DNA from 3 places in the Klebsiella sp. PK01 genome. Region 3 is predicted to be linked to each of the others. Evidence: riboswitches for the same ligand, from Rfam matches in the RefSeq annotation. Region 3 holds a riboswitch; each other region holds the start of a gene.

The links. Region 3 has a riboswitch for thiamine pyrophosphate ahead of tenA (thiaminase II). Riboswitches for the same ligand answer to the same signal wherever they lie in the genome.
Region 1: another riboswitch for thiamine pyrophosphate. It lies ahead of thiM (hydroxyethylthiazole kinase); the one in region 3 lies ahead of tenA (thiaminase II).
Region 2: another riboswitch for thiamine pyrophosphate. It lies ahead of thiC (phosphomethylpyrimidine synthase ThiC); the one in region 3 lies ahead of tenA (thiaminase II).

The regions. Positions count from the first base shown of each region.
Region 1 is NZ_JBYEZM010000002.1:465,572-471,952, reverse strand. Features, by position in the region: gene AC22LX_RS07465 (alkyl/aryl-sulfatase) at 1-1,034, opposite strand, end outside; gene AC22LX_RS07460 (hypothetical protein) at 1,319-1,744, opposite strand; gene AC22LX_RS07455 (STM2901 family protein) at 2,052-2,513, shown strand; gene AC22LX_RS07450 (DUF1493 family protein) at 2,513-2,830, shown strand; TPP riboswitch at 2,935-3,031, shown strand; gene thiM (hydroxyethylthiazole kinase) at 3,066-3,839, shown strand; gene thiD (bifunctional hydroxymethylpyrimidine kinase/phosphomethylpyrimidine kinase) at 3,836-4,636, shown strand; gene fbaB (class I fructose-bisphosphate aldolase) at 4,785-5,837, shown strand; gene AC22LX_RS07430 (RbtT/DalT/CsbX family MFS transporter) at 5,900-6,381, opposite strand, start outside.
Region 2 is NZ_JBYEZM010000014.1:9,653-16,033, forward strand. Features, by position in the region: gene hemE (uroporphyrinogen decarboxylase) at 1-635, opposite strand, end outside; gene nudC (NAD(+) diphosphatase) at 676-1,449, opposite strand; gene AC22LX_RS24425 (Rsd/AlgQ family anti-sigma factor) at 1,540-2,037, shown strand; TPP riboswitch at 2,090-2,214, shown strand; gene thiC (phosphomethylpyrimidine synthase ThiC) at 2,304-4,199, shown strand; gene thiE (thiamine phosphate synthase) at 4,199-4,834, shown strand; gene AC22LX_RS24440 (HesA/MoeB/ThiF family protein) at 4,827-5,582, shown strand; gene thiS (sulfur carrier protein ThiS) at 5,566-5,766, shown strand; gene thiG (thiazole synthase) at 5,768-6,381, shown strand, end outside.
Region 3 is NZ_JBYEZM010000001.1:391,139-397,519, forward strand. Features, by position in the region: gene AC22LX_RS01830 (diaminobutyrate--2-oxoglutarate transaminase) at 1-296, opposite strand, end outside; gene AC22LX_RS01835 (ABC transporter substrate-binding protein) at 604-1,533, opposite strand; gene AC22LX_RS01840 (ABC transporter permease) at 1,561-2,301, opposite strand; gene AC22LX_RS01845 (ABC transporter ATP-binding protein) at 2,298-3,023, opposite strand; gene tenA (thiaminase II) at 3,020-3,715, opposite strand; TPP riboswitch at 3,783-3,886, opposite strand; gene AC22LX_RS01855 (BamA/TamA family outer membrane protein) at 4,144-5,268, shown strand; gene AC22LX_RS01860 (hypothetical protein) at 5,284-6,237, shown strand; gene AC22LX_RS01865 (DUF4056 domain-containing protein) at 6,268-6,381, shown strand, end outside.

The sequences.
Region 1 (6,381 bases), on a different contig from region 3:
TCGGCCTTGTCGCCCCAGCGTACAATTGCTTCGTTGATGTACTTCGACCACGGCAGCGGTTCGCGGATTTTCGCGCCGCGCAGCGAATAGGTGTTGTGCAGGGTGTGTGTCACGTCTTCCGCGGATTCAATCAGTTTTTTCTCTTCGATGAACCACAGCATTTCCGACGGCGCTTCCGAACCCGGCGCCAGCATAAAGTCATAGGTCAAACCGTCAATGACTTCTTTCTGCCCGTCTTTTTCGATGATATTGGTCGGCGCAATCAGGGTAACCGTGCCCGCCGAGGTGGTGGTGCCAAGGCCGGCGCCGACCTGACCGGTGGCCGATGGTTTCAGCAGGTTGCCGTACATGTAGCTGGCGCGGCGGCTCATGACGTTACCGGCCATGATGTTTTCTGCCACGGCCGCTTCCATAAAGCCGGACGGCGCGTAAATTTTCACTTTGCCGGATTTCACATCCGCCTCATCAACTACGCCGCGCACCCCGCCGTAGTGGTCAACGTGGCTGTGCGTATAGATAACGGCGACGACCGGTTTCTTACCGCGGTTTTGGTAATACAGATCCATGCCCACTTTGGCGGTTTCTGCCGACACCAGCGGATCCACGACGGTAATGCCTTCTTTACCTTCGATGATGGTCATATTGGAGAGATCAAGATTGCGGATCTGGTAGACGCCATCGGTGACCTCAAACAGGCCGCTAATATTGATCAATTGAGACTGACGCCACAGGCTCGGGTTGACGGTGTCCGGGGCTTTTTCACCTTCTTTGATGAAGGAGTACTGCTGCGGATCCCATACTACGTTACCTTGTTCGCCTTTAATGATCTCGGTGGGCAGGGCGGCAATAAACCCTTTATGGGCGTTGGTGAAATCGGTGTTATCTGAGAAGGGGAGTTGATTATAGAGAGCGTCGTTGGCTTGTTTGGTGGCGGCGGTCGCTTCTTTTGCGGCGACTTCCGCCCATGCTGACAAGCTGATCGATGACAGCAAGCCGGCGATGGCTAAACCTTTCACTACGGGGGTCAATTTCATTGGAATCCTCTTACCATGATGGCAATTCACTCGTTAATTCCGATCTGACGTGGTGTTACAACTTGTAACGCTTATTTGAACTATAACCAGTTGTTTACATTGAGCAAGTTATGGTTACAAAAAAACTACATTAGTTAAAAAACTACTCACTCGTAGGTAAAATGAGATTTATCCAATGGGATTAATGTCGCTTGTTTAGCGCGGTGTCAGACGTGTCGGTTACTGCGGGGAAGGGGAGAAAAAAGCGGCTCTTAGGCCGCTTTTAAATTAACAAGGAAGCGGCGCTATTTGGCGTAGCCTAAAAATTTACCGTCCTGCATGACGGCAATTTTTCCTGATTGGTAGACAATAAAAACGTATAAACCCTGAGAATAGGTTTTCGCGTCAGCATTGCTTTCGTCTAAGGCCGCGGGTTTGCCATCAACTGTCAGCCCGGTTGAGTTTGTGACCAGCTTCATGCCATTGAAGATCTTCACTTTTTTGCTGGATTGCGCTTTCTGCACGGGATATAAAGCCTGTGCATTTTCCAGCGCCTGCTTCTCCGCTGCGGCGTTCACCGCAGCCTGTTTGTTTTGTTCCGCAATATAACAGGCGTCTTTACTGACCCCCTGGGCTTCACACTCGGCCATACGCTGCGCCGGCGAACTGCAACCGGCCGCGATGGCTGCGCTGAGTGCCAGCAGTATTATCGAGACGTGTTTCACTTTCATCATTAACGACCTTATCGTAGATATTATTTTATACATGCGACGAACATTCATGACAGCGGCGATCGTCCGGGGATCGTTAGCGTGCTTAATTCGTAACGCGTGGTAACTATGTCGTAGGGTGATTAAGCAAATTGTGATCTACATCAACCGCCGTACGGATAACTAAAAAATAGTGTAATCGTTTACAATGCGGCGAAAAGAGCGTCTCTGTGGCAAGCGTACGGGGATGATACAATGACGAGTAATGACGGTGTGCCAATCAGCCATTATGATGGCGCTTTATGCAAGGATCATAAGGGATTATGAAGTGGATACTGTTGAACAAATTAGTGGGTACTTCTATAAAGGATACTGGAATCTGAAACCAGAGGAGTTATTCCTGTTGATTCTCATCGATGCGATGAGTCAGCATCTTGAAATTGAGGCAACAGCCGCAACTGCTATCTTAACCGGACAACCCTGGATACCAACGCGAACTAAACCAGGTACAGCAATTAAAGGAACGAGTATTGTTTCAATAATGTCTCGTAAGCTACTCAGTAATGTACGTTTGCCGGTTGGTATTTCGTTGATCACTCCTATGGGTAAAGGTCTGAAAGACTTTCATTGGTCGAAAACTAATAAGTTAGGCGCGGTTATAGGCCGCTACATACCATGGATAGGGTGGGCAATGGCATTTTATTATGCGAGAGCAATACTAATTGATACTGGTGAAAATTTTAATAAGATTGTTAAACCAGAACATAAAGTTGCATGGACATACTTCTAATGAGCATTGAACAAGAAATTATTGATTATATATATACTCATCATAGCCATAAGAAATACTGTTTTTTTGGCGATCGTCCAGAAGTCACGTTAGATACTGAATTAACAAAGGGGGGGCTGAATATCATCTGGGAAGATGCAGAAGATACTTTAGATTACTATTTCAAACAATGGAATGTAAAAATGAATGGCTTCGAAATTATCTATTACTTTGAACCTGAGTTTTTAGGTTCCATGCCTCCAGAGAAGCCGCTTAAACCGCTAACAGTACAAATGTTGGTAGAGTCCGCAAAAGCGGGTGAATGGCTGTACGATTAAGGGACATATCGCCGGGAGACATACCGCTTTTACCGTTTACAAGACTTACCGCTGGCATTACTATCCTGAAGAGAGATTAACGGAACGTTAGTCGCCATTTTGTACCAAATGACTCGGGGTGCCCTTCTTTGTGAAGGCTGAGAAATACCCGTACCACCTGATCTGGATAATGCCAGCGTAGGGAAGTCAGAGACCGCATGGTCTGCGCTGCTTCCTCATCTGGCGGGAGCAAACCATGCATGAACCGCTAAATCCGGCGCATATCGCGCACCTGCAGCAGCTTTTCCGCACCTCTTCGCCGCTTGTTCACTGTATGACCAACGATGTGGTCCAGACTTTCACCGCTAACGTCCTGCTGGCTATTGGCGCCTCGCCGGCGATGGTGATTGATCCTACGGAAGCCGCGCAGTTTGCCGCCATTGCCGATGCGCTATTGATTAATGTCGGGACCTTAACCACTGAGCGCGCCAACGCGATGCGAGCGGCGGCGCAGAGCGCCCGCCAGGCGGGAAAACCCTGGACGCTGGATCCGGTTGCCGTCGGCGCGCTGACGCTGCGTACCGATTTTTGTCGCGAGCTACTGGAACTGCGGCCTGCGGCGATTCGCGGCAACGCCTCGGAAATCATGGCGCTGGCGGGGAATAGCGGCGGTGGGCGCGGCGTCGATACCACCGACAGCGCCGCCGCGGCGTTACCCGCAGCCCAGGTGCTGGCGCGCAAGCTCAATACCGTGGTCGCGGTGACGGGCGAGGTGGATTACATCAGCGACGGCGAGCGCACGCTTGCCGTGAGCGGCGGTGATGTCCTGATGACGCGGGTGGTCGGGACCGGCTGCGCGTTATCCGCGGTGGTGGCGGCAAGCGCCGCGATGCCCGGCGATCGGCTGCAAAACGTAGCAGCCGCCTGCGGCCTGATGAAAATGGCGGGAGGTGAAGCGGCGCGACACGGCGGTCCCGGCAGTTTTATCCCGGCATTCCTCGACGCGTTATACGCGGAGGTGGCGGCATGAAGCGGATTAACGCCTTAACCATCGCCGGCACCGATCCCAGCGGCGGCGCCGGGATCCAGGCCGACCTCAAAACCTTCTCCGCGCTCGGCGCTTACGGCTGCTCGGTGATCACCGCGCTGGTGGCGCAGAATACCCGCGGCGTGCAGTCGGTATACCGCATTGAGCCGGACTTCGTGGCGGCGCAGTTGGATTCGGTGTTTAGCGACGTGCGAATCGATACGACGAAAATCGGCATGCTGGCGGAAACCGATATCGTTGAAGCGGTGGCGGAACGTCTTGCCCGCTATCAAATTGCCAACGTGGTGCTGGATACCGTGATGCTGGCGAAAAGCGGCGATCCGCTGTTATCCCACTCGGCAATTGCGACGCTGCGCCAGCGCCTGCTGCCGCACGTTTCACTGATCACCCCGAATTTGCCGGAGGCCGCGGCGCTGCTCGATGCGCCGCATGCGCAAAGCGAGCGCGAGATGCTGGAACAGGGCAGGGCGCTGTTGGCATTAGGCTGCGGGGCGGTATTAATGAAGGGCGGACATCTGGACGACGCCGAAAGCCCGGACTGGCTGTTCACCCGCGAAGGCGAACAGCGCTTTACCGCGCCGCGTGTGCAGACCAAAAATACCCACGGTACCGGCTGTACGTTATCTGCCGCGCTGGCGGCGCTGCGTCCTCGCTATGCCGATTGGGGACAAACCGTCGCCGAAGCGAAGGGTTGGCTATCGGCGGCGCTGGCGCAGGCCGATTCGCTGGAAGTGGGGCACGGTATCGGCCCGGTACATCATTTCCACGCCTGGTGGTAAATGGCAGTGAAACGAGACAGCAGAATCTACTGAAAAAATGCGCTCCCGGCTGGAAAATATGCTAACTCGGTACCAGGCTTAACCTGCCCAAAATTTTTGGGTTGGGATAAAACATGCTGGCTGCGGCCAGCACTTACGGGAGATAGCTATGACTGATATTACGCAGTTGCTTGGCAAAGATGCCGACAGCCTTTTACAGCACCGTTGTATGACTATTCCAGCCGATCAACTCTATTTACCGGGCGCGGATTACGTCGACCGGGTGATGGTGGATAACAACCGCCCGCCTGCGGTGCTGCGTAATATGCAGACCCTCTACAATACCGGGCGTCTGGCCGGAACGGGGTACCTTTCCATTCTGCCGGTCGACCAGGGCGTAGAGCATTCGGCGGGCGCGTCATTCGCCGCCAACCCGCTCTACTTCGATCCGAAGAATATTGTGGAACTCGCCATCGAAGCCGGCTGTAACTGCGTGGCTTCTACCTATGGCGTACTGGCCTCGGTATCGCGCCGCTACGCGCACCGCATTCCATTCCTCGTTAAGCTCAACCATAACGAAACCCTGAGCTACCCGACCGAGTATGACCAGACCCTGTACGCCAGCGTTGAGCAGGCGTTCAACATGGGCGCGGTTGCGGTTGGCGCGACGATCTATTTTGGCTCCGAGCAGTCGCGTCGGCAGATTGAAGAGATCTCCGCCGCCTTCGAGCGCGCGCACGAGCTCGGCCTGGTCACCGTGCTGTGGGCCTATCTGCGCAACCCGGCATTCAAAAAAGATGGCGTCGATTACCACGTTTCCGCTGACCTGACCGGCCAGGCCAACCATCTGGCCGCCACCATCGGCGCTGATATCGTGAAGCAGAAAATGGCCGAGAATAACGGCGGCTATAAGGCGGTGAACTTCGGTTATACCGACGATCGCGTCTACAGCAAGCTGACCAGTGATAACCCGATCGATCTGGTGCGCTATCAGCTGGCAAACTGCTATATGGGCCGTGCCGGGTTGATTAACTCCGGCGGCGCGGCGGGCGGCGAAACCGATCTCGCCGATGCGGTGCGCACGGCGGTGATCAATAAACGCGCCGGCGGCATGGGGCTGATCCTCGGTCGTAAAGCGTTTAAGAAATCGATGAGCGAAGGCGTGAAGCTGATCAATGCGGTGCAGGACGTCTATCTGGACGGCAAAGTCACTATCGCATAAGGCAAAAATCCGGGCGTGAGGCCCGGATTGACTCTTTTACTTACCCCGGTCTCCGGGGTTTTTTATGATTTTGCTGCGCTGACGGTCAGCGGTTTAGCCGCTTCGCTGGTAGCAAACCCTGGCTGTTCAACGCGAATAAACGGGCACAGGAAGAAGGCGAGAATATAGAGCGCGGTATAGGCCACCACCACGCCGATGGTGCTGAAGTGCGGCAGCAGCACCACCGCAATCGCCGGCGCGAGGAAATTCGACAGCCCGGCAGACAGGTTGTAGACCGAAATCGCCGCCCCTTTATGCTTTGGCTCCAGCGCCGGGAACACCGCCGCCATCGGCACGAACGCCGCGACAAAAATCCCCAGCGCAATCGCCGGCACCAGCGCCATAGCGAAGTTATGCCCGAAGTGCTGCGGCAGGTAGTAAAACGCCAGGCTCGACAGCGCCATGCCGATGCAGCCGAACCAGCGCACCACTTTCATCCAGCCCAGTTTCTCCGCCACGATACCCCAGAAGACGTTGGAGAAAATGGTGGTGAAGAAGAACGCCG
Region 2 (6,381 bases), on a different contig from region 3:
CCGCCCCAGGTGTCGAAAATCATCACCGACTGCGCGCCCGCTTTGATCTGCGCGTTCAGATACAGGGTGACGCTTTTCGCCAGCTTGTCCAGCAGCGCGTGCAGCGCCTGCGGTTCGGCGTACATCATCTTTTTGATGACGGTAAAGGCTTTGCTGCTGCCGCCTTCAACCATGTAGGTCGCCAGCGTCCATGGGCTGCCGGAAAAACCAATCAGCGGCACTTCGCCTTTCAGTTCACGGCGAATGGTGCGCACGGCGTTCATCACGTAGCCTAATTCTTGTTCCGGGTCCGGCACCGGCAGTTTGTCGACGTCGGCTTTGCATTTCACCGGCGAGGTGAAGCGCGGGCCTTCGCCAGCTTCAAAGTACAGCCCCAGCCCCATCGCATCCGGAATCGTCAGGATGTCCGAAAAGAGGATCGCCGCATCCAGCGGGTAACGGCGCAGCGGCTGTAGCGTTACTTCGCAGGCCAGCTCGGCATTTTTACACAGCGACATGAAATCGCCCGCTTGCGCGCGGGTGGCTTTGTATTCCGGGAGATAGCGGCCCGCCTGGCGCATCATCCACACCGGGGTGACATCAACCGGCTGGCGCAGCAGCGCGCGCAGGTAACGATCGTTTTTCAGTTCGGTCATTTTTACATTCCTTTAGCGTTGATGCGCCCAGTGTAACATGTCACTCGTACTCTGCCCGACACATCGCCACCGTATCTTCGATCAGGCGTCGCGCCACCGTGCCCGGCGGCGGCAGTAGCGGCAAATCGTCATAGCGATACCACTCTGCGCTCAGCAGCTCTTTCTTATCCACGACAATATCGCCGCTATCGTATTCAGCCATAAAGGCGGTCATCAATGATTGCGGGAAGGGCCACGGCTGGGAGGTCACATAGCGCAGGTTTTTCACCTTAATGCCGCTCTCTTCCATCACTTCGCGGGCGACCGCCTGCTCAAGGGTTTCACCCACTTCGACAAACCCGGCCAACACCGTATGGACACCATTACGATGGCGGGTATGCTGCGCCAGCAGAATTGAATCGTCGCGACGAATGGCGACGATAATGCAGGGGGCAATTTGCGGATAATAGCGCTCGCGGCAGTGGCCGCAGAGCATCGCCCACTCGGTTTTACTGACATGCATCGGGTGGCCACAGTAGCCGCAGAATTTATGCGATCGATAAAACTCGGCCAACTGGATCCCGCGCCCTGCTAATTGGAAAAGCCCAGGATCCTGATCCAACACCTGGCGCAGCGATCCCATATCATGGCGACGATCCTGACGCACCAGCCACACCGCTTCGCCTTGCCACTCGCCGAGATGTAGCGCGCGTTCACCGACAAGATCAAAATTTACCGCTTCGCCATGTGGTAATTCCCCTGCGGGAAGCCATAATTTTTGTTCGTGACTGACGATCCACCAGCCGCGATCTAATTTTTCAATAATACGATCCATATCTATTGCGCTACCTTCGTTTTACTGGCACTTTTAACATTATATTTACATTTGCTGAGCAACGTTATTTTTAATCTTGCGGAGTCAATCATGTTAAACCAGCTGGAAAACCTGACGGAACGTGTTGGAGGCAATAACAAACTGGTCGATCGCTGGCTGCTTGTGCGTAAGCATTTGCTCGTGGCTTACTACAACCTGGTTGGCCTGAAACCCGGCAAAGAGTCCTTTATGCGGCTTAATGAAAAGGCGCTGGATGACTTTTGCCAAAGCCTGGTGGATTACCTCTCATCCGGTCATTTTAATATTTATGAACGTATTATCGGAGAAATGGAAGGGAGTACCCCTCTTTTAGCCGCCACCAAAATCTACCCGCAGCTGGAAGCCAATACCCAGCAGATGATGGACTACTACGATACCTGCCTCGAAAACGCCATCGATCATGATAACTATCTCGAATTTCAGCAGGCGCTGTCGGATATCGGCGAGTCGCTGGAGGCACGCTTCGCGCTTGAGGACAAGCTGCTGGCGCTGGTCGTCGCTCACGATCGGAAAGACAGCGTTGGCGACAATATCGCGCCGACCGCTTGAGTTGTGAACCGTTAACGAGTAATTTACATACATTATCCCTCTGCGGAGGGATTTCATCTTGTCGGAGTGCCTATTTTCCACACGAAAGCTGAAGTGGAAAAGGCTGAGACCGTTTATTCGGGATCCGCGGAACCTGATCAGGCTAATACCTGCGAAGGGAACAAGAGTAAACTGCTGGTCGCACCTGCCCGTTACGGGTTGGTCGCATCTGTTACTCCATCCGTCGTCTGACAAGCCATCTCCTTTTTTTGTAACTGGAATGCGCTATGTCTACTACCAAACTGACCCGCCGGGAACAACGCGAACACGCGCAGCGATTCATCGATACGCTGGAAGGCACCGCTTTTCCCAATTCGCGCCGCATTTACATTCAAGGCTCACAGGCTGATATCCGCGTCCCGATGCGTGAAATCCAGCTCAGCCCGACGCTCATCGGCGGTGATAACGATAACCCCCAATACGAAGCCAACGAACCAATACCGGTGTACGACACCTCCGGGCCTTACGGCGACCCGGAGATCAACATCGATGTCCGCCAGGGACTGACAAAACTACGCCAGCGGTGGATCGACGCACGTAACGACTGCGCGCCGCTCAGCGAACGCAGCTCGGCATACACTAAAGCGCGGCTGGCCGACGATGGCCTCGATGAACTGCGCTTTGGCGGCCTGCTGACGCCTAAACGCGCCGTCGCCGGCAAATGCGTGACGCAACTACACTACGCCCGCCAGGGGATCGTCACCCCGGAGATGGAATTCATCGCCATTCGCGAAAACATGGGCCGTGAGCGTATCCGCAGCGAGGTGCTGCGCCAGCAGCATGCCGGAGAAGGCTTTGGCGCCCGTCTGCCGGACAACATTACCGCCGAGTTCGTCCGCGATGAAGTCGCTGCCGGGCGAGCCATCATCCCGGCCAATATCAATCACCCGGAATCCGAACCGATGATTATCGGCCGCAACTTCCTGGTGAAAGTGAATGCCAATATCGGCAACTCGGCGGTGACCTCTTCCATCGAAGAAGAGGTCGAGAAGCTGGTCTGGTCAACCCGCTGGGGCGCCGACACGGTAATGGACCTCTCCACCGGCCGCTATATCCACGAGACCCGCGAATGGATCCTGCGCAACAGCCCGGTGCCGATTGGTACCGTCCCGATTTACCAGGCGCTGGAGAAAGTTAACGGCATTGCCGAGAACCTGACCTGGGAAGCCTTCCGCGATACCCTGCTGGAACAGGCCGAACAGGGCGTCGACTACTTCACGATTCATGCCGGGGTGCTGCTGCGCTATGTGCCGATGACCGCGAAGCGGTTGACCGGTATCGTCTCGCGCGGCGGTTCTATCATGGCCAAGTGGTGCCTGTCGCATCATCAGGAAAACTTCCTCTACCAGCACTTCCGCGAAATCTGTGAAATCTGCGCCGCCTATGACGTGTCGCTGTCCCTCGGCGATGGTCTGCGCCCCGGCTCGATTCAGGATGCCAACGACGAGGCGCAGTTCGCCGAGCTGCATACGCTGGGCGAGCTGACTAAAATCGCCTGGGAGTATGACGTTCAAGTGATGATTGAAGGCCCCGGCCACGTGCCGATGCAGATGATTCGCCGCAATATGACCGAAGAACTGGAGCACTGCCACGAAGCGCCCTTCTACACGCTGGGGCCGCTCACCACCGACATCGCGCCGGGCTATGACCATTTCACTTCCGGTATCGGCGCGGCAATGATTGGCTGGTTTGGCTGCGCCATGCTGTGCTACGTCACGCCAAAAGAACATCTCGGCTTGCCCAACAAAGAGGATGTGAAACAGGGACTCATTACCTACAAAATCGCCGCCCACGCCGCCGACCTCGCTAAAGGCCACCCCGGCGCGCAGATCCGCGACAACGCGATGTCCAAAGCGCGTTTCGAATTCCGCTGGGAAGACCAGTTCAACCTCGCGCTCGATCCCTTTACCGCGCGGGCCTATCACGATGAAACCCTGCCGCAGGAGTCCGGCAAAGTCGCCCACTTCTGCTCCATGTGCGGGCCAAAATTCTGTTCGATGAAAATCACCCAGGAGGTCCGCGACTACGCCGCGAAGCAAAGTATCGAGGCCGGCATGGCCGATATGTCAAATAACTTCCGCGCCCGCGGCGGTGAAATCTACCTGAAAAAGGAAAATGCCTGATGTACCAGCCTGACTTTCCGCCCGTACCGTTTCGTCTCGGGCTTTATCCGGTTGTCGATAGCGTGGCGTGGATTGAGCGCCTGCTGGAAGCCGGCGTGCGCACCATTCAGTTGCGGATCAAGGACCAGCGCGACAGCGATGTAGAGGATGATGTCATCGCCGCCATCGCGCTTGGCCGCCGCTATCACGCGCGGCTGTTTATCAATGATTACTGGCAGCTGGCGATTAAGCACCGGGCGTACGGCGTACATCTGGGTCAAGAGGACCTGGAAACCACCGATCTGAGCGCCATCCGTAAAGCCGGACTGCGCCTTGGCGTCTCCACTCACGACGATATGGAAATTGACGTCGCGCTGGCGGCGCGCCCTTCCTACATCGCGCTGGGCCACGTCTTCCCGACCCAAACCAAACAGATGCCTTCGGCGCCGCAGGGCCTCGAACAGCTTGCCGGGCATATTCATCGTCTGGCCGATTATCCGACGGTAGCGATAGGCGGCATCAGTCTGGAAAAAGCGCCGGGCGTACTGGCCACCGGCGTCGGCAGCATCGCGGTCGTCAGCGCCATTACCAAGTCAGCAGACTGGCGGGCTGCCACTGCACAACTGTTAGCGCTGGCGGGAGCAGGCGATGAATGATCACGATTTCATGCGCTACAGCCGCCAGCTATTGCTGGAAGATATCGCCATCGAGGGACAGCAGAAACTGTTAGCCAGCCGGGCGCTGATTATCGGCCTGGGCGGCTTAGGTTCGCCGGCCGCGCTATATCTGGCGGGGGCCGGCGTCGGAACGCTGACCCTGGCCGATGACGACGCGGTGCATCTCAGCAACCTGCAGCGGCAAATTCTGTTCACCAGCGACGATATCGACCAGCCAAAAGCCGCGGCGGCAAAGACGCGGCTCAACCAACTCAATCCGCAAATCCGCCTCGTGGCGCTACAGCAGCGCTTAAGCGGCGAGTCGCTGCGCGCCGAAGTGGCGAAAGCCGACGTGGTGCTGGACTGTACCGATAACATGATCGCCCGCCAGGCGATTAACGCCGCCTGCGTCGCCCTTGAGACGCCGCTGGTAACCGCCAGCGCCGTCGGCTTCGGCGGCCAGTTGATGGTGCTGACGCCGCCCTGGGCGCAGGGCTGCTACCGCTGCCTGTGGCCGGACACCGCCGAACCACAGCGTAACTGTCGTACCGCGGGGATCGTCGGCCCGGTCGTCGGCATGATGGGGACGCTGCAGGCGCTGGAAGCCATTAAGCTCCTTAGCGGCATGGCGACGCCGCGCAACACGCTACGGCTGTTTGACGCCCGCACCAGCAACTGGCGCAACCTTACGTTGCAAAAGGCCCGGGGCTGTCCGGTTTGTGGAGGACATCATGCAAGTCTGGTTTAACGACGAACCGCTGGAGTGCGCGGACAACCTCAGCGTAAGCGCCCTGCTTAGCCAACTGGAACAGCTCCAGCCGGGCGTTGCGCTGGCGCTCAACCAACTCATCCTGCCACGCGAACGGTGGGAAGATCATCTCTTGCAGGAAGGCGATCGGGTCCTGCTTTTTCAGGTTATCGCCGGAGGCTGACATGTTACGTATTGCTGATAAGACATTTGAATCCCACCTTTTTACCGGAACCGGCAAATTCGCCGCCCCGGAGGTAATGGTCGAGGCGATTCGCGCCTCGGGAAGTCAGCTGGTGACGCTGGCGATGAAGCGCGTCGATTTACGCCAGCATAATGACGCGATTCTCGCGCCGCTGCTGGCGGCGGGCGTTAACCTGCTGCCGAATACCTCAGGCGCCAAGACGGCGGAAGAAGCGGTTTTTGCCGCCCGCCTGGCGCGGGAAGCCTTAGGTACCCACTGGCTGAAACTGGAGATCCACCCGGACGCCCGCTGGCTGCTGCCTGACCCCATTGAAACCCTGAAGGCGGCGGAGCTACTGGTGCGCGAAGGGTTTGTCGTCTTGCCCTATTGCGGCGCCGACCCGGTCCTGTGCAAACGGCTGGAAGAGGCTGGCTGCGCGGCGGTGATGCCGCTGGGTGCGCCGATAGGCTCCAATCAGGGGCTGGAAACCAGGGCCATGCTGGAGATTATTATCGAACAGGCGACGGTACCGGTGGTGGTTGATGCCGGGATTGGCGTGCCGAGCCACGCGGCGCAGGCGCTGGAAATGGGCGCTGATGCGGTACTGGTCAACAC
Region 3 (6,381 bases):
AGATCGAGGGTATGTAACGGCAAGCCGCTGGTAATGACACTTTGGATGCTCTGCAGTACTTCAGGATGGTTATGGCCCAGAGCGAGGGTCCCGGCGCCGGCGAGGCAGTCCAGGTACTGTTTGTTATCCGCATCGGTCAGCCAAACGCCTTCGGCTTTGGTGATGGCGAGCGGCAACTTGCGAGGGTAACTCCTGACATTCGATTCGAATTCAGCCTGACGAGCCAAAAAGGTTTCGTTGTTCGCGTCCAATAAATCTGCACTTAAAGTATCAATACGGACTTTATCCGTCATCATATCACTCCCACAACCAGCGTTACGTTTGAACTCTGGTTGAATAAAAAGGTTTAGAAAATTGAATCGGCATTCATAAAGCGCGCACAATATATGGCTTTTTAAATCCGCATTCAATCTTTAATTTATGGCGCTATTTTGACGTCATTATTACATACAGGGGTGTCAATATAATTAGCTGATTTAAAAGATAAATTTCGATTGTTTTTAAAACCATGGAAAGTGTAATTATTAGTGAGAAAGTCTATATATTTTTATTACCGCTTCGCTGAATGACTGACGGAAATACTTCCGTCAGTTTTATGGTTACTTAACGCAGTTCAACCGCATAATTTGCTAAAGGTGTTACTTTTTTCACCAACTTGTTGTTATATAAAAATTGTTCATACGCGTCATAACGCGGCTTATCTAACGCTGCCGGATCGGTGGCGAACAGCGGTACGCTCTGCAACCACGCCTGCTGGTTCAGTTCGGTATTGAGTTCCGGATGCTCTTTGGCAAACCGCTGCCAGGTTTGCTGCGGATGGGCGCGCAAATAGCTCACGCCCTGCTGTAATGCGTCGAGAAACTTTTTGATTTTAGGGGCGTTGACCTCGGCCTTGTTTGCGACGATCACCAGTTCGTCGTAAGCGGGCACGCCATAGTCTTCCACGTTCATGACCACCGGTTTTTTGCCCTGCAGTTTGAGTTCCAGCGCTTCGATATTGCGATAACCGCCGATAACGGCATCAACCTGGCCGGCCAGCAGAGCGCTGGTGAGCTGGAAATTAACGTTGATCAATTTGATGCTGTCAGGGTCGATGTGAGCATGCTGCGCCATGGTGGCCAGCGTCGCTTGTTCAATACCGCTCACCGAGTATCCCACTTTTTTCCCTTGTAGATCGGCCGGAGATTTGATGCGCGGATCCAGCGCAATCACGGTATTCAGCGGCGAGTGGATCAGCGTCCCGACGCGGACCAGCGGCAGTCCTTCATCGGCGAAGAAGTGAACCTGCGGTTGATAGGTTATCGCTAAATCAGCCTGGCGAGCGGCAACCAGGCGCGGAGGGAGCGCCGGGTCGGAAGGGGGGATGATGTTGACATCCAGCCCGGCATCCCGAAAGGCGCCAATCTGTTCCGCCACCATAATGGGCGCATGATCCGGGTTGATGTACCAGTCCAGTACCAGGGTCAGCTTTTCATTTGCCGATGCCTGACCGGAAACCAGCAGAGTGAGGCCGGCCAACAGAGGTATACGCATATCTCTTCCTTATTATCTGTTGATAAGTTATTCCGGCGACCAGTCGATCAGCCGGTGCAAAAAGGCGTCGACCGCCAACCACAGCGCGATGGTCAGCAGCACTAAAATGAACAAGGCGGCGAAGCAGATATCGGTTTGCAGGCGGGCATTGGCATTCAGCATTACGTAGCCAAGCCCCTCGGCGGAGCCGACCCATTCGCCGATAATCGCGCCGATGGGGGCGACGGCGGCGGCCATCCGCAGGCCGGAACCTAGCGCGGGTAGCGCCGCCATGAGTCGGACATGGCGCAATTGAGCGCCAAAGGAGGCGCCCATGGTGCGGGCCAGATCGAGATAGTCGCGATTGACCCGTTGCAGACCATCAAAGAAAGCCGAGGTAACGGGGAAGAAAATAACCAGCACCGCCATCATGACCTTGGCGCTCATACCAAAACCAAACCACAGCACCAGTAGCGGCGCGAGGGCGAAGACCGGAATGGCCTGGCTGGTCAGTACCAGCGGCATTACCCACCGCTGTAATCGCGGCGACATGGTCATACAAAGCGCCAGCACCATACCGAGCGCGACGCCGAGCGCCATTCCGCTGAGAATTTCGCTCAGGGTGACCAGGGTGTGGCTGGCCAGATAACTACGGTTATTCCACAGCGCTTCAGCGACCGCCGCCGGAGAAGGCAACAAAAAGGCGGGAATGCCGCTGTAGCTCGCCAACTGCCAGAGCAACAGTAGGCCACAAAATACGCTGCACCCGCGCAGTAACTTGCCCCTCATCCGTTCGCCCTCATCAATTGCTGCAGCAGCTGCGCCTGACTTGCCAACAGCGCGCCATCATCCGGATCGCGGGGCGGAACGCCACTTAAATGATGGCTATCATCAATTTCACCATCAGGCGAGAGCACCAGCAGCCGATGGCTGAGGCGGCAGGCTTCCATCGGGTCGTGGGTAATAAGCACTACGGTTCGTCCGGTCAGTAAGCGCGCGGCCAGGCTCTGAATGCGTGTGCGGGTGAGGGTATCGAGAGCGGAAAACGGTTCATCCATCAGCACAATGGGCCGATCTTCATAGAGGGTGCGCGCCAACGCCGCGCGCTGGCGCATCCCGCCGGACAGCGCGGCAGGGCGTTCATCAGCGCAGGAGGCCAGTCCTACCTGCTCAAGAAGCTCGTTGACGCGGGCGTTGTCGACCTTCTCACCGCGCAGCCTGGCGCCGAGGGCGACATTTTCCCGCACATTAAGCCACGGATAGAGCAGATCTTTTTGACCCATCCACGCCAGTCGCGTAGTGACGGGAAGGCCATCGCTGGCGACGACGGTTCCGCGGGTTGGCGCCGCCAGCCCGGCGATAATACGCAACAGGCTGGTTTTGCCCGCGCCGCTGGCGCCAAGGAGCGACACCCATTGCCCGGCGGCAATATCAAAGGCGAGATCGCGAAAGATAGTCCGTGTGCCAAAGCGCAGGCATAAATCGCGAACGTGAATGCCTGGCGCCATCACGCCTGGACCTGCCCGGCGGCATTCAGACCCATCTGCCAGAAATTGCCTTCCAGCCGGGTAGCGGTAGTAAATATGTCGCTCAGTTCGGCGAACCGTGATTCCGCGCCGCGCTGTTGCCAGAGGGTTTCCAGAAGGCCGATCGCCGCGTTGACGCCCTGAAGATAGCTCTCGTCGCCGTAGTTGCGGATCCATGAAGCATAGGGATTATCGTGCAAGTTGGTTTGTGGGTTGTGCAGCAGACCGAGCCCGATTTCCGCGTAACCCGCAACGCAGGGCAGCAGCGCCGCCAGCAGATCCAACGCGTCGCCGGCGTGGCCGATATCCAGTACGTAGCGCGTGTAGTTGACGGTTTCCATCGCTTCGCTTTGCAGGGCCATAGCGTCTTCATTCAGCCCCCATTGCTCGCAATAGCCCACATGTAGCGGTAGCTCAGCAAGGATGGCATTCATCGAGGCGGCGGCGGCGCGCATCTCCGGCAACGTGCGAAGTTTGCTGACCAGCAGGGCGTAGCTGCGAGCGAAGTGGATCAGGAACAGATAATCCTGGGTTAGATAATGACGAAAGGCTGCCTGCGGCAGCGTACCCGCGGCTAATTGCTGGAGGAAAGGGTGCGATACATAGCGTTGCCACTCGCCACCGGCCTGCTCACGCAGTCGACCGTAAAGACCTTGGGTAAAAGCGGGAATCATCATGGGACCTCCTGAAAATAAGGGGAGATCCGGGCGTGCAGAAGTGTGAACAGGTAAAAACTGAAAACTGGCGAACATGCCGACCCGTCCCTTCGCTGGCATGACCCAGATCAGGTTCAAAGGGTTCGGTTTTTACGCCATCTCAGCCCTCACGGGACACCCCTCGGTTGCGACATGTTATACGTCATTCACTTTTTGATTACAACGGTGACAAGGTAAAAAGCGTCGATAGTAGTGACACTGTCACATTTGAGTGGTTATGCGCCAGATCGATAAATAATATTTATCAATTTGTGTGATTAACCACGCTTTTTTATCCAAAAATAAGCAAAGTAAGGCGAGAGTAAGTTGGCGAAGAACAAGGGCTTACGATATATTTTTAGCACATTCCCTTAATATCCCCTTATGAATGCGTCAGTGCTGGAGACCGCATGAAGCTGGCAGGCCTTACTCTTTTACTGATGCTTGCCCTCGCGCCTGACGCGTCTCGTGCCGCCCAATTGTTCGATCCTGAAGATGGCATGCTTGATATGAGCCAGTATCTGCAGGATAACCCCTACGGTTTTTTGCCGGTGCCGGTAATGATCACCGAGCCGGCTATCGGCTACGGCGGCGGTCTGTTTGGTTTATTTCTGCATGGTAAAGGCTCCCGCGAGGGCGATCGTTTTATTCCACCAGCGCTAACGGGGGTCGGCGGCGGCGGGACGCAAAATGGCACCTGGTTCATCGGCGCCGCGCATCGCCATACGTGGAATCACGACCGGATTCGTTACCTGGTTGGCGCGGGCTACGCCAATGTCAATCTCGATATCTATTCGGGCGATATTGCCGGTTTTAACAAAAATGTGGCGGTGCAAACCCACACCAAAGGCTATGGCGGTCTACAAAAGCTGTTATTTCGCGTGGGGGACTCGCCGGTTTTTCTTGGCGCCTCGCAATTCTATGCGCACACCGATGTGACTGCGGACAATCAGCTGATTAACAAGGTGTGGCAGCGGGTTCTGGGGGAAAACAGCACCTCTTCGGCGTTGGGCGTGGTGGCGGAATATGACACCACTGATAATTTTTTCTATCCTAAGAAAGGGTTATCACTGCAAGGCGAGTACCGTTTTTACCGCGCTCTGCTCGGCGGCGACTATCATTACAATCAGTTGTCGCTGGATGGTAAATACTTTCTACCGCTGGCGCCGACCTTAAGCCTGGCGCTGGCGGCAAATTATCAGTCGCTGACTCATCATGACAAGCATCTAACGCCAATGGCGCGGCCTTACATCGAACTGCGCGGTATCTCGCGTTTTCGCTATCAGGGCGATTATGTCGCTGTCGCCCAGACACAACTGGCCTGGCAATTTGCGCCGCGCTGGATCCTGCAGGGTTTTGTCGGCGTCGGTAGCGCCGCTGACGAAGCCGGGGCGTTGTGGCAGCAAAACGAAGTGGCGTGGGGCACCGGTTTTCGTTATCTGGTCGCCCGTCAGTATGGGTTATTTACCGGCGTCGATGTCGCCTTCAGCGAACACGAACAGGCGGTCTATTTTAATGTGGGTTCCGGACTGTAAAGGTACATATAAAAAATGAGATGGAAAACAACCGTCATTACGCTGCTATTAACCTCTGGCGCCGTGTGGAATGCCTGTGCGGCGGAAAGTGACGACAGTGATAGCTACTTTCCCATCTGGGGCGACGAAGCCCGCGCCCGCGGTTATTCCATTCCGATGCCGTTTGGCGTCAATCTCAGCTATATGAATATGCGCCAGGATATTATGGTCGACAGCATCACCTTTTCCGGACTGAAACTGGGTAACCATCCAATCCCCAGCGATATGTTCGCCATTGACGCCGGACACACGCGGGAGAAGAGCAAAACTGAGAACCTGCGTCTCGATATGTGGGTATTTCCATTCCTTAATGTCTACGGAATTTTGGGCCACACCCGCGGTTCGTCGGTGTCGAATGTGTCGGTCGATGCCGACCCAACGCAATACCGCGGTCTGGATCGCATCATCGCCGGCGCGGTGCATAACCTCAACCAAAGCGGCGAATTGCAAAACATCGATTTTGTCCTTGATTTCAAAGGTACTACCTGGGGGGGCGGGTTCACGCTGGCTGGCGGCTATGAGAACTGGTTTGCCCTCGTCGATACAAACTACACCCGCACCGATTTCGATATTCTCGACGGCAGTATCTCTGCCGTGACAGTGTCACCTCGCGTTGGCTATCGCTTTAACCTGCAGGGGATTTCCGGCCCTTCGCATCTCAGCGTGTGGGTCGGCAGTATGTATCAGGATGTGCAACAGGAATTTAAAGGCAACCTGGCCGATTTGCATATGCCGCCACAGCTGCAGCCATTGATTGCCGCGGTCAATAAAGACGGCGACGGTAAGTTTGATGTCAAACAGAAACTCACTTCACCGTGGAATATGCTGATCGGCGCCCAGTACGAAATCACGCGTAACTTCAATGTGCTAACCGAATTTGGCTTTAACGAGCGCAATAGTTTCTTTGTCGCTGGCGAATACCGTTTTTGACTTAACGGCGCGTAGTCATCGGCGAGTATGATGCGCGCTGTTTTTGTGTGGTGGAGAACGCTTTTGATACGTAAGAGTTTGTGGTGGTTATGGGCAGCCGCTTTTTCGGTATTTGCCCAGGACCCGGTATTACCGACGATTCCC